2 linked regions of the Victivallis lenta genome follow. The protein of the gene in region 1 binds, or shares a complex with, the protein of each later gene. Links are inferred from orthologs where the notes say so. Each region holds a gene or a part of one and is shown on either strand. Other genes may lie near its edges.

What was found.
Region 2: the proteins of uvrA (region 1) and mfd are in contact, whole or in part, in a crystal structure (PDB 4DFC), measured with the Escherichia coli proteins. The link is inferred for Victivallis lenta from one-to-one orthologs.

Annotation. Positions count from the first base shown.
Region 1 is NZ_VUNS01000004.1:141,453-148,378, forward strand. The notes cover bases 2,256-5,686. They hold uvrA (excinuclease ABC subunit UvrA), read left to right. Parts: upstream 2,256-2,621; coding sequence 2,622-5,486; downstream 5,487-5,686. Other genes in these bases: FYJ85_RS05765 (hypothetical protein), read left to right, coding at 5,673-5,686. Outside these bases: gltX (glutamate--tRNA ligase), read left to right, coding at 385-1,839; more of FYJ85_RS05765, read left to right, coding at 5,687-6,074; FYJ85_RS05770 (hypothetical protein), read left to right, coding at 6,120-6,500; replication restart helicase PriA, read left to right, coding at 6,626-6,926. UniProt on the Escherichia coli protein: The UvrABC repair system catalyzes the recognition and processing of DNA lesions. UvrA is an ATPase and a DNA-binding protein. A damage recognition complex composed of 2 UvrA and 2 UvrB subunits scans DNA for abnormalities.
Region 2 is NZ_VUNS01000020.1:40,295-47,658, reverse strand. The notes cover bases 1,781-5,649. They hold mfd (transcription-repair coupling factor), read right to left. Parts: upstream 5,284-5,649; coding sequence 1,981-5,283; downstream 1,781-1,980. Other genes in these bases: FYJ85_RS23235 (sigma-70 family RNA polymerase sigma factor), read left to right, coding at 5,538-5,649; FYJ85_RS16060 (M48 family metalloprotease), read right to left, coding at 1,781-1,984. In the rest of the region: more of FYJ85_RS16060, read right to left, coding at 113-1,780; more of FYJ85_RS23235, read left to right, coding at 5,650-6,809; FYJ85_RS16045 (Gfo/Idh/MocA family protein), read right to left, coding at 6,901-7,364. UniProt on the Escherichia coli protein: Couples transcription and DNA repair by recognizing RNA polymerase (RNAP) stalled at DNA lesions. Mediates ATP-dependent release of RNAP and its truncated transcript from the DNA, and recruitment of nucleotide excision repair machinery to the damaged site.

The sequences.
Region 1 (6,926 bases):
ATACAGGATTACATATAGAAGACAGGAATTTGAGAGCCGGCAAGGAAATCAGCGTTATCATCATCGGCAAATGTAACTATTTGACAGCCAAAGGACAGGAATGGCATCTCCAATGGGAGTCGAACCCATGTTGCCGGGATGAGAACCCGGTGTCCTAGGCCACTAGACGATGGAGACATGCCCTTGAGACATCATTTAATATAACCGGCCCGGGAGAAATGTCAAACCGGATTGCAAAAAAAATCTGTTTTTTACCGGGAGAAAAGCGGTTTGAGAGAGGGCCGGAGTTGTAATCCGGGCGATTTCGCTGTACATTAATCAGATCGTATCGGCAGTTAACCATGCGGACGGCCACGGTTCCGCAGCAACCCAGAGTAAATGAAAATGCCCGGTAAAACAGTCAGAACCAGATTTGCTCCGAGTCCGACCGGATTCATGCATGTCGGCAACCTTCGGACCGCGCTCTATGCGTTTCTGCTCGCGCGTTCGCAGAACGGAAAATTCATCCTCCGCATCGAAGATACCGATCAGGCACGCTATGTGGAGGGAGCGGTCGATGTGATCTACAAGACGCTCGAATCCGCCGGGATCACCCATGACGAAGGGCCTGACGTCGGCGGCGATTTCGGACCGTATATCCAGAGTGAACGCAAGAAACTCTATCTCCCCTATGCCGAGGAGCTCGTGAAAAAGGGCGCCGCCTATTACTGCTTCTGCGACAAGCAGGAGGCCGCCGATCCCGCCCCGGAGGGCGACCCGGCCGTCTCCGGCTATGACGGCCGCTGCCGGAATCTCGACCCGGAGACCGTCGCCGCGAACCTGGCCGCCGGGAAACCGTATGTGATCCGGCAGAAGATCGACAAGGACGGCGTTTCAACCTATCACGACGCTGTTTACGGCGAAATCACCATCGAGAACAAGGTTCTCGACGACCAGATCCTGATCAAGCGGGACGGCATGCCGACCTATAACTTCGCAAATGTGATCGACGACCACACCATGGGCATCACCCACGTCGTGCGTGGCTGCGAGTATCTTTCGAGCACGCCGAAGTATAATCTGCTCTACCGGGCCTTCGGCTGGGAGGTTCCGGAATATGTGCACCTGCCGCTCATCATGGGCCGCGACGCGGAGGGAAATGTCTCGAAGCTGTCAAAGCGGCACGGTTCCGTGAGCTTCGAAGGGCTCGTCGCCGAAGGTTATCTGCCGGCAGCGGTCATCAATTATATCGCGCTGCTCGGCTGGTCGCCGAAGAACGACCGCGAAATTTTCTCGCTCGCCGAACTCGAACAGATCTTCAATGTGAACGGCCTCAATAAATCCGCCGCCGTGTTCGACTACGACAAGCTGACCTGGATGAACGGCGAATACATCAAGGCGCTTTCGCCGGAGGCGTTCGCCGCGCTGGCGTTCCCGTTTTCGAAGCTGGCGGGAACGGCTCTTGAGGAGAAATGGCCGCTCATTGCGCCGCTCCTGCAGCAGAGAGTCGAGAAGCTGACCGATATTCCGGAGAAGATCGGGTTCCTGTCGGAACAGCCGGACTATTCCGCCGAGCTTTTCCGCAACAAGAAAAGCAAAGCCACGCCTGAAACCGCAAAAGCGGCGCTGGAGGCGCTCATCCCCGAATTTGAAGCGCTTGAGGCCTGGGACGTCGAGTCTCTGAATGCAGTCATGACCCGTTACGCCGAAGCGCAGGGGGTGAAGATCGGCCAGCCGATGTGGGCGATCCGGATCGGAGTGTCGGGGCTGGCCGTCACTCCGGGAGGCCCCTCCGAAATCATGACCATTCTCGGCAGGGAGGAATCCCTGCGCCGGCTGCAGCTCGCCCGGCAGAAATAACCGGATGCCGTGCAGCCGTTCCATGCACCCTGACCGGCAGGGTGCAGACCCTTGATGCCACAACACGCCGGTTGGGAGCGCTTGCGCGACCGGGTTCAGGGCCATTCGGCCCTGGCGAGGTTCCAAGGGGCGCGGAGCCCCTTGGCGGAGTTTGAGGCAGCGCCTCAAGCTGCCCCGGGCAAAGCCCCTGCGCAAAAATCCGCAACAAAGTTGCGGTGCTTTGCACGGTGTGAGCGACGCGGCGAACGCCGCGGAGCGGTCAAAGGGTCTGCCGCGTTGCAAATCCGGTCAACTACGATCGACCGGAGCCGCAAACATTGCTTGAATGCGAGCTGTCAAGGTTGTAGACAGGGGGATGCGCGCCCCTTCCGGGGCGCGGTCTTTTTGCGCATCCGCGCAACAGACCGTGCGGGCTCCCCGTCCGAATCTCCGATTCGGTTTGTGAGCTGGTCGGTACGCACGCAGGCTGCCTCCGGCGGCCGGGGCGCTTCGCCCCCGAACCCCAGACCGGCAGGGTGCCGGTGCCGACGGCGGCTCTGCCGCCTTGCAGTTCCGGTCAACAACGATTGACCGGATTTGTGAGCTGGTCGGTACGCACGCAGGCTGCCTCCGGCGGCCGGGGCGCTTCGCCCCCTCCGCGCCAGGACAGGAAGGCCCTGCCCCCGGCCGGGCAGATACGCCCCATGCGGCAATCGCGCCTTCGCGTATTTTTTTCGAAACCCGAGTATATTTTTTCCGATTTCATTATATATTAATGAGATTGAAGAAAGGATTGCAGTTCAATGTTTGAAAAGATACAGATACGCGGGGCGTCGCAGCATAATCTGAAAAACGTCGATGTGACGATTCCCCGCAATCAGTTCGTCGTCGTCACCGGGCTCTCGGGCTCCGGGAAATCGTCGCTCGCGTTCGACACGCTTTATGCGGAAGGACAGCGGCGTTACGTCGAAAGCCTCTCCGCCTACGCCCGGCAGTTCCTCGACCGGATGCAGAAGCCGAAGGTCGAACATATCGAGGGCCTCTCGCCGGCAATCGCGATCGAACAGCGAACGGCCGGCGGCACGCCGCGGTCGACGGTCGCCACCGTGACCGAAATTTATGATTATCTGCGCCTGCTGTATGCGCATGTCGGGATTCCGCACTGTCCGCACTGCGGGCGGAAGCTCGAGTCGCAGTCGGCCGAGGCGATCGCGAAGCAGCTGCTCGCCCTGAAGCCGGGAAGGAAGATGGTGATCCTGTCCCCGTTCGTCAGCGGCAAAAAGGGCGAGCACCGCGACGTGCTCGATACGATCCGCAACGAAGGATTCGTCCGCGCCCGCATCGACGGGAAGATCGTCCCGCTCGACGGAGAAGATTTGCCGGTGCTCGAAAAGACGAAGCGGCATACCGTGGAAGCGGTGGTGGACCGCCTGATCACCGGAAAGCTCGAACCGTCGCGCCTGACCGATTCGGTCGAGCTCGCCCTGCGCCACGGCAGCGGCACATTGACCGTCCTGCTCGATGCGCCGGAGGGGGAAGAACCCGAATTCCGCGAGGAGTCGTTCAGCGAAAATCTCGCCTGCGTCCACTGCGGCGTCTCCTACGGCGAACTTCTGCCGCGCAATTTCTCATTCAATTCGCCGTACGGGGCGTGTCCGCACTGCAACGGGCTCGGCATCCAGCAGGTCATGGACCCCGCGAAGGTCGTGCCCGACCCGTCGCTGTCGATCAAAAACGGGGCGATTCCGGGCTGGCGACGCGGTCCGCGCCATCTGATCATCTACTACAATCTGCTGCTGCGCAAGCTGGCCGAGTGGCTGAAGGAGCCGGACATGCTGACCATGCCGTTCGAAAAGCTGCCGGAGAAGGTGCGCCGCACCATCCTGTACGGCAGCGGCAGCGAACCGCTCGAATTTGAATACCGGATGCACGGTAAAAAGTACCGCTGGAGCAAGCCGTTCGAAGGCGTGCTCGACAACCTGCGCCGCCGCATGGAAGAGACCGAATCCGACTCCGTGCGCGAGCGGCTGAGCGAATACCTGAGTCCGCAGGAGTGCCCGGTCTGCCATGGCGCGCGGCTGAATCCGGTCAGCCTCGCGGTGACGGTCGGCGGTCTCGGCCTCGACAAATTCAACGCGCTTTCGGTCGAAGCCGCGAAGGAGTTCGTCTGCGGTCTGAAGCTCGAAGGCGAACACGCGGTGATCGCCGGAGACATCCTGAAGGAGATCCGGAGCCGCCTGACCTTTCTGAGCGACGTCGGGTTGAACTATCTGACGCTGAACCGGGTGTCGAGCACGCTTTCGGGCGGCGAGGCGCAGCGGATCCGGCTGGCGACCCAGCTCGGCTGCGGGCTGGTCGGCGTCCTGTACATTCTCGACGAACCGTCGATCGGACTGCACCAGCGCGACAACGACCGGCTGCTCGACACGCTGGAAAAGCTGCGCGACATCGGCAACACCGTGCTTGTGGTCGAACACGACCTCGATACGATCCTGCGGGCGGACTATGTGCTCGACCTCGGCCCCGGAGCCGGCGTGCGCGGCGGCGAACTCGTCGCATACGGCACGCCGCCCGAAATTCCGTCCTTTCCGCGTTCGCTGACCGGCGACTATCTGGCCGGGCGCCGGAAAATCGCGCTGCCGGAGAAGCGCAATCCCGGCAACGGGAAATCGCTGAAAATCCGCGGCGCCGCGCTGAACAACCTCAAAAAAGCCGATGTCGAAATTCCGCTCGGGACTTTCACCTGCGTGACCGGCGTCTCCGGCTCCGGCAAAAGTTCGCTCATCAACGGCATTCTGGTCCGCGCGCTGAATGCGAAGCAGGGCATTCAGGACCTGCCCCCCGGGAAGCATACGGCAATCGAGGGGCTCGAGCACGTGGACAAGGCGATCGTGATCGACCAGAGCCCGATCGGGCGCACGCCGCGTTCGAACCCGGCGACCTACACCGACGCGTTCGGCGGCATCCGCAAGCTCTTTTCGGAACTGCCGGAATCGAAGGTGCGCGGCTACGGCCCCGGCCGGTTCAGCTTCAATGTGAAGGGCGGCCGCTGCGAGGAGTGCAAAGGGGACGGCATCAAGAAGATCGAGATGCAGTTCCTCTCCGACGTCTATGTCGAATGCTCGGCCTGCGGCGGCCGGCGGTTCAACAAGGAGACGCTCGGCGTTTCCTACAAGAAGAAAAACATCGCCGACGTGCTCGACATGACCGTGAACCAGGCGGTGGACTTCTTCAGCGCGATTCCGTCGCTGGCGCGCAAGTTCAAGACGCTGCAGGATGTCGGGCTCGGATACATCACGCTCGGACAGCCGGCCACGACGCTGTCGGGCGGCGAGGCGCAGCGGGTCAAGCTGGCTGCCGAGCTTGCGCGGATTCCGCGCGGGCACACGGTCTACATTCTCGACGAGCCGACCACCGGGCTGCACCTCGCGGACATCGACCAGCTGCTGCGGGTGCTCTACCGGCTGCGCGACATGGGCAACACCGTGATCGTGATCGAACACAACCTCGACGTGATCAAGACGGCGGACCATATCATCGACATGGGTCCCGAAGGCGGCGACAACGGCGGCCGGGTCATCGCCAGCGGCACGCCGGAGGAGGTGGCGAAGGTGAAAAAGTCGCATACCGGACAATACCTGAAGAAATATCTGAATGCGGGAAAATGAGCAAGAACTCCGTTTCTCCGAAATTTACGCCGGAGGCGGCTTGCATTCTTTTGAGGGGATGTTATATTTAAAAAAACGAATTCCCAGCAGGAATGAAGAGGGGGAAATTGCTTTCGGCGCAGTTTCGTGCGAATCTCCGGCGAACGCATTTCCCGGTTCAAAATAATCAACATAAGGATCGATGAAATGAAGAAAAAAATCGCGTTTCTGTTCGCCCTGACCGGCGCGGCACTCCTGTTCGCGGGCTGCTCCTCGCTGCAGACTGCCGGGACCTCGAAGTTCAACGGCCAGAAAATCACCGCCTCCGGCAACGGCGTGGCGCACATCTCCGGCTACAGCAGCGGCCTCTACCTCCTGTGGATTCCGCTGATCGTCGGTTCGACCGAGAACCCGGGCGCCATCACCTTCGGCGAAGATTCCTGCAACGTCACTGCCGTGACGAAGATGGTCACCGGCAAGAGCAAAGAGATGAAAGCCGCCAAGACGGTCGACCTCGTCTCCAGCAGCAGCAGCTTCAACATTCCGGTTCCGATTCCGTTCATCTTCAACTGGAAGTCGGTCACGGTTTCGGGCAATGCGGCCAACTGAGCCGGCATCGGTACGGATCATCTTTAAACACAGGAATTTATTGACATGAAAAAGATTATGTTTCTTCTTTCCGTCGCTGCCGTCGGGCTGCTTTTCGCCGGATGCGCCAGCGTTGAGGCCGTCCAGAACCCGAACCTGAACGGCGAGAACATTTCGCTCTCCGGCACGCCGGTCGCGCACCTGAACGCCCAGAACTGGGGCATCTACCTCTTCTCGATTCCGCTCCTGACCGGTTCGACCGATGCAGTCGGCAGCATCGCCGTGCTGCAGGACACCGTGAACGTCGACTCGATGATTCCGGTCATCACCGCGAAGAGCAAGGAACTCAAGGCGAGCCAGACGCTCGACCTCGCGTCGCAGTATTCGGTCGGCGGATTCATTTTCTACTCCCGCTCGATCAACATCTCCGCGAACGCAGTGAAGTAACGCTTCGGGCATTTGCCGGAAAAAAGCCGTTTCCTCCGGGGAACGGCTTTTTTTTGCCGGGCGGCGTATTGCATTCGGCTGTGTCCCCCGGTATATTATCCGGCGTGATGGATGAAAGGATACGCATGGCTGTTGCAAAGGTGATCGTCGACCTTGCCCTCGACAAGGAGTTCGACTATGAGATTCCGGAGGAGCTGGCGGAGCGCGTCAAGGTCGGCACAATGGTCAGTGTGCCGTTCGGCAAATCGCGGCGCGAGGGGTATGTTCTGAGCCTCGCCGAAACAAGCAGCTTCGCCGGGACGGTCAAGCCGATCCTCGGCATCTGCGGCGACCGCGCCCATGTGCCGGAGCACCTGGTGGCGCTCGGCCGCTGGATGGCCGATTACTACTGCTGCACGCAGGAGCAGGCGATCCGGACGCTGCTGC
Region 2 (7,364 bases), on another replicon or contig:
CAACTGAGCCTGGATTTGCGAGAAGATGCCTCGAGCCTTGGATCGAGGAGCTTCATTCAGGATAAATAAGTTTTGGCAATCCGCCTTTCCGCATCGATCTGTGTCCGGGCGGCTATGCTCCTGGCTCTGGCTGCCGTTTTTTTTCGCTCATGCCTTGGGACCGCAGCGGGATGAGAACCGGCTCAATCCGCCGGGAATCCAGATGCGCCAGCAGCTCTGGAGTACCGATTACGACCTCTCCGTCCAGAACTTCGTAATCCGAGATGAGGTCCTGGTCGGAACGTTGAAAGCGAAAGCTCCTGTACGGCATCCTGCGTTTGCGAATGACCAGAAAGAGGGTGGAAACCTGCACATTCGAGTCGTAATACCGCTGCACCGGGTAAACCGCCTCGATCTGGAGCGCATTGTTCGCAAATGCTTTTCTTAATTCTTCCTTTTCATAATCATTCCAGCCGGCCGGCCGCAAATCGTCCCGCACACTCAGCGGCTGCATCAGGCGATGCTGCTCGCGGCGCAGCCCGGAGTCGCGCAAATCCAGCAGCCGCTTGATGGATTCATTTTCTCCATGCCTCAAATAGTAGTTCATCAGCGGATCGTTGAGTTGGTAAATCATCAGCGGCGCTTCGGAAAGGATCGTTTCCATCTGGGCGATCAACGTTTTTTGTCCCTCTTCCGTTCCGCTTTGTTCGAGCTGCCTGACCAGGGAAAGGCCGCGGAGCGACAGGGAGCCGGGGAAACGCTTTCGCGCGGCGGCCAGAAGCTGTTCATACTCCTTTTTCCGGCCGATTGATTCCAGAAATTCGAGAAATCTGATCGCCTCCGGTTCATCATTGACCGCTTCGGGATCAAAAGCCGCAAGACGGGCGGCGTATTCTTCGCAATCGGCATGAAGTGCCGAAATTTCTTCCGCAAAAAAACGGCGGTAATAATCGTTGAGCTGTTCGTAAAACACTTTGCCGGGATGCAGCAGTTTCTCAAGTGCATCCGGATCGGCTGTCGCGTACGGCATAAGTTTTTCTGCGTCGTTATATTTCCCGACCCGCTCCCGGAACGGCGGATGCTCGTCGAAAACCGGCGGTATTTCCGCCAGGGCGGCTGTCAGGCCGTTCCGGCACTCATCATAAGAGCATTCCCGGGTCAGTGCCGAACGGATGGCGGCAGCAAAATCGATCTCTTCCGCGCTGTGCGTCATCATGAGCTGTTGAAGCGTTCTGTCTCCGGCGATTATCCGGCTGCACATCGCCGTCCGGGCCATCGCCTCAAGTTGATGATCCCGGCCGAAATACTCGACGATCCGCCGGTCGGCCTCCTGCTCGAACGAACGGCGAAGCGGGTGGAGCAGCAGATCGAAATTCCGCAGGAAACAGCGTTTCCACGGGTAGAGCAGCAGATCGAAAAGCCCCAGTTCAAGCCCTTCCCAGAAGAGGCGGATATGAAAAAACAGAGCCTGCCGCGAAAGATGGCCGCCGGAGACATGCCCGAATTCATGCGCCAGAACCGCAATCACTCCTTTGGAACTCAGAGAACAGAGCAGCGGGTAGCCGATCATCAGCACGTTGGTCCGCAGTCCGGGGACGAAGGTGAACATGCTTCCGACGCTCGCGTTGAATTCGACCGAAAGGTAGATGCGGTGAATCTTCGGAGCTTTCATCCGGCAGGCGATCCAGTTGACTTTCCGATACAGTTCCGGATAATCGCGCGGTTCGAGTTTCATCATCTGTTTCCACGGCCGGTCGCGCAATGCGGCGAGATAGAATGTGATTGTAAAAACGGCATTGACCAGCAGGACTATCCCCGTGCCCGGCGCGGCGCAGACGCGCAGCATGATCCAGACGATCCCTCCGATCACCAGAAACGCCATGCCGAAGGAGAGGAGAATCAGAAACCACAATCCGGCCAGATGCAGATGCGGGTGTTTCTGCCGGAAAACCGCGATCTGCTCGTATCTCTCCCAATCTTTCCGGTTGATCTCTTCCAGAATCACGGGTGGAGTGCCTCCCTCTCTTCGTTCGCCCGGCGCAGCAGCTCAAGCAGGTGTTTCAGCCGCAGCTTCGGCGGGTTTGCGTAGCTGATGACCGGCTGTTTGCCGTCGATGCGGAAGATGGTGCCGCCCGGATTCTTCAAGGTGACTTTGCCGTCGGCGACGGTGAGAATTTCATAACCGGCCCGCGCCGCGAGAATGCGCAGGCGGATGACTTCGAGCAGGTTTTTCACCGGTTCCGGCAGCGGCCCGAAGCGGTCGCGCAGCTCTTCGCCGCAGGCGGTGAGCTGTGCTTCGTCCTCAAGCCCCGAGAGCTTCCGGTATGCGTCGAGACGCAGCCGGTCGCCGCCGATATATTCGGGCGGGAACGCCGCGGCCAGCTGCCCCTCCGGGGCGGTCAGCGTGAAGCTTACGAAGTCGATGCCGAGCTCGACCTCCGGCAGCAGGTCGTGGCGTTCGCCGCGCAGGCCGGCGACTTCCTGCTTCAGCAGCTGGCAGTAGAGATCGAAGCCGATCGTGTTCAGATGGCCGGACTGTTCGCTGCCGAGCAGGTTCCCGGAACCGCGGATTTCGAGGTCCCGCAGAGCAAGCTGGAAACCCGCGCCGAGGTTCGAACAGCGCCGGATCGCCGCGAGCCGTTTTCGCGCGTCGGTGCTGACCAGCTGGCTTTTCGGCAGGAGCATGTATGCATAGGCCTGATGCTTCCACCGTCCGACCCGGCCGCGCAGCTGGTAGAGTTCGGCCAGCCCGAAGCGGTCGGCGCGTTCGATGAGAATCGTGTTCGCATTCGGCACGTCGAGTCCCGATTCGATGATCGTGCTGCAGATCAGGCAGTCGACTTCTCCCTGCAGGAAACGGGTCATGACCTCCTCAAGCTCGTGTTCGTGCATCTGGCCGTGGGCGACCGCGAAGCGGGCTTCCGGAATCAGCTTTTTCAGCTGCTTCGCCTTTTCGTCGATCGTGCGCACCCGGTTGTGCAGGTAGTAGACCTGCCCGCCGCGGGCGAGTTCGGCCCGGATCGCCTGTTCGACGAGGTTGTCCTCTTCGGGGGCGATGACCGTCTTGACCGGCAGCCGCAGCTTCGGCGCGGTCATCAGCGTCGAGAGGTCGCGCGCACCGGCCATGGCGAGGTAGAGCGTCCGCGGAATCGGCGTGGCGGACATGGTCAGCACATCGACTTCGGCCCGGAACCGGCGCAGCCGCTCCTTGTGTTTGACGCCGAACCGCTGCTCCTCGTCGATCACGACCAGCCCGAGGTTCCGGAAGCGCAGCTCCGGGTTGCAGAGCCGGTGGGTCCCGATCAGGATGTCGATGCCGCCGGTGCCGACGCGCCGCATGATGTCGCCCTGCTCGGCGCCGGTCCGGAACCGGCTCAGCACCTCGATCGTGAACGGATACTCCGCGAACCGTTCGCGGAAGCTGTTGTAGTGCTGCTGGGCCAGCACGGTCGTCGGGGCGAGGATCGCAACCTGATAGCCGGCTTCGACCGCTTTGAAGGCGGCCCGCATCGCGATCTCGGTTTTTCCGTAGCCGACGTCGCCGCAGAGCAGCCGGTCCATCGGCCGGGACGACTCCATATCCGCGAACACCTCGTCGGTCGAACGGCGCTGATCCGGCGTGTCGGAGAACGGAAAGGCCCGGACGAACGCGCGGCATTCGCCGTTGTCCTTCGGGAACACGATGCCGGGAGCCGACTGCCGCATCGCCTGCAGACGCAGCATGTCCGCCGCATAGGAGCGCACGCCGTGGCGCGCCGACTCCTTGTCTCTGCCCCACTTCGCGCCGCCGAGCGCGTGAAGATGCACCTTGCCGGGGCTGCCGAGGTAGCGGCTGACTTTGTGGGCCTGCAGAAGCGGCACGTAAAGCAGCTGGCCGTCCTTGTATTCGAGGGTGAGGACTTCCCGGACGATTCCCCGCGTATTCAGTGTCTTGAAGCCGCGGAAGATGCCGATGCCGTGGTCGAGATGGACGGCGTAATCGCCGTAGTCGAGGTCGGCCAGCGAAAACTCCGGGACCCGGACCGGTTCCGGTTCGACTTCGGCGGCGGCCTGTTCTTCGAGCGCCTCTTCGAGTTCGAGTTCGTGCGGGTCGTGCGTGTAGCCGCAGGTGACCAGCTCCCGTTCGGTGATGACCAGCAGTTTTTCTTCCGGCAGGGAGAAACCGCACCCGAGTCGTGCCGCATCGCAGGAGAGTCCGGCCGTATCAAGTCCCATGCGGCGGCAGTAGGCCCGCAGCGCGGGGAGATTCTCCCGGTGGGGCGCGACCAGCACGACCTCATAACCGGTTTCGAGCGCCCGGCGCAGGTGGTCCTCCAGCAGTTGCCGGGCCATCCGGCAGGCGCCTTCGCGCGCTTCCGGCGCGAATACGCTTCCGCCGTCCGTCTCCGGTGACGGCAGCGGCGGTTCGATTTCCGAAGGCGGCGTTTCGGGGTGGAAGGCCCCTTCGGTACTGTCGTAAAAAGCGAAAGAGCCCTCCCGCTTTGCACAGAGCCGGTCGATTTCGTCCAACCGGCCGACGGCTTCGGCTCCCGAGTATTTCCCGAGCCGTTCGCGTCCGGCTTCGGGATAGACGGAGAGAAACGAGAAGTCGACTCCGGCCAGGTAGTCGAAGAAGTCCGCTTCGGCCGCGCCCCCGGCCGTGATGCCGGCCCGGCCGATCACCCGGTATTCATCAAGCGGACCGGTTGAGCGCTGCGTCTCCGGCGCGAAACTCCGCAGCGAATCGATTTCGTCCCCGAAGAATTCGACCCGGCATGGAAAATCGTGCGCCGGACTGAACAGGTCGACGATGCCGCCGCGCCGGGCGAACTCACCCGATACGGTTGCCTCGTATTCGTCGTCGTAATCGAGTTTGACCAGTTTTTCGAGCAGCGCCGCGGGCGGGATTTCAAGCCCGGGGCGCAGGATCAGAGTGGACTCCCGGGTTTCGGCCGGCTTCGGCGCGGGAGCAGTCAGGGCGTGGACACTCCCGATGTAAAGATCGAAGGCATCGGTCAGCGCCGCGTTGAGCGCCCGTGCCCGCCGCGCCTCTCCCCCCGGAAACAGCAGTTTGCCCCGGCCGCATTCCGGGATCGGGAGTATGCGCAGCGGGATGCCGGTCAGCGCCGCGGCGGCTTCGCACTCCGCCGCCGCGCGGTCGGCCAGCTTGAGCTCCGGAAACGCCGCGACCAGAGGCTTGCCGAGTTTCCTGACGGCCTGGATCAGAAGGAAGGCGATGCTGCCCGGATCGACTCCGGAACGGCTGATTCCGGCATCTCCGCCGGTTTCCAGCTGTTTTTTCAGTATTTTTTTCCAGTTTCTCATTTTAATGACTTGACTTTCAGCAGGAAAGCTTTATCTTGGTAAATTTGTGGAAACACGTTTATTGAGCATTTGATCAATTTGCCGGTTCCCGGCGGTTCGTATCTTCTGTGCTCGTTTTATTATATGCCGGAAAGCCGATTTTTTATAGTGGATACGGCATTATTTTTTTATAAATTTCAATTTTTTTCATGTTTCCGCATGGGAAAATGTATTCGGTGAATCGTTTTCGTTTTGCGGAAGAGTTGGGGACCGTTATGCCTGTGAAAAAGAGTGGGTCGAATCTCGGGAAGGACCGGGCGGGCGAAGTGACCGCCGGCCTTGATGAAGAAGTCAAACTCAGGAAATCCATCCGGGTTTCCGCAGCCGGGGAGGAGGAGTCGGCGAGACGTCTCGATGTTCCGGACGAGCTGCCGGAAGAGAGCGAGGCCCCTTCCGCCGATCCGCGGCCGAAGGGCAAGCTGCTGATCAGGAAGGTTGAAGCTCCGCCGACCAAGTTCATGCCGAAGGGGGCCGCCGCGAAGCCGGTTGCTCCGGCTGCCGACGAGGAGGAGAGCTTCAGGGAGGTTCCCGAAAGCGTTGCGAAAAGCCGCCGCAAGGCCGTCGATGTTTCCGCTGTCGCCCGTCCCCGTACCAAGCAGGAGAAGGAATCGGCCCGCAAGATCGCGCTTGACTCCAAAGTGGTGGCCGGCGCCAAGAACGATACGATGAAGGTCTATATGGGCGAGATCGCCCGTATTCCGCTCGTGAACAAGAAGGAAGAGGCCGAGCTGGCAGATGCCATTCACGGCTGCGATGAGGACCGTCACGAAGATGCGCGTTCGACGCTGATCAAGGCGAATCTCCGTCTGGTGGTCAAGATCGCCCACGACTTCAAGGGGCTGGGGCTGCCGCTTCTGGACCTCATCAGCGAAGGCAATATCGGCCTTATGCGCGCGGTCGAGAAATTCGATCCGGCCAAGGGCGCGAAATTTTCCAGCTATGCAGCCTGGTGGATCAAACAGTCGATGCGCCGCGCGCTCGCAAACCAGAGCCGCACCATCCGCATCCCGGTGCAGTCGGCCGGCAAGATCAACAAGATCAAATCCGTCCGCATGAAACTGACCGAAGAGCTCGGGCGTGAACCGACCGACGCCGAAATCGCCGAGCATCTCGACTTCAGTGAACGCACCGTGGCCGGACTCCGGCTCGCCGATCTGCGCACCTTTTCGCTGCATGACCCGATCCAGCAGGGGGAGGAGGGCGAATTCCAGGATATCATTCCGGACCGTCACGCCATGACGCCCGACCAGATTCTCGGCGACGTCGAATCGGTGTTCCGGCTGATGGACCTGCTCGAGAAACTGGAAGAACGCGAACGGCGCATCCTTGAAATGCGGTTCGGGCTGCGCGGCAACCGGCCGCTGACCCTCGAAGAGGTCAGTCAGGAGATCGGCCGCACCCGCGAACGTGTCCGCCAGATCCAGAATCAGGCGCTTTCAAAGCTGAAGCAGTTGCTGGTGGATGAAGCCGGCTTCGCCGCCGACTGACCGTTCAACCGGTGCGGCAACGACGCGGGAGCGGAGGGCAGGCTGTCCTTCGGCTCCTGTTTTTTTTGCCGTTGCGATGACGAGGGAAGGATCAGGGCCTGATGTCGTCCGCCGGGAAGCGGATTCCGGTCTGACGGCGCGCCTCGTCCATGACTTCGAGCTCCAGCAGGGAATAGCGGTTGTGCGGGTTGTCGGGGGCGCCCTCCCGGATCAGCCGGACCCACTCCCGCACTTCGAAAATCATGTTCCGGCGATCGGGCCCGGCGAAGACCGTCTCCTCCCCGCCGTTCCGGTAAAAAATCGTGACTTCGCGCGGATTTGCGATCTCCCGGATCACCATGCTGCCTTCCTCTCCCTGAATCTGGCTGGGAACCCGGCTGTTTGTGATTTTCGAATAGACCAGCTCCGCCTGCATGCCGCAGTCGTATCCGGCCAGGATCGTTCCGGCGCCGTCCACGCCGTTGTCGAGAATCACCGCATCAGCCAGAATCCGGTCCGGGCGGCCGAACAGCCGGACCAGCGGATGCACGCAGTAGACGCCGATATCCATCAGCG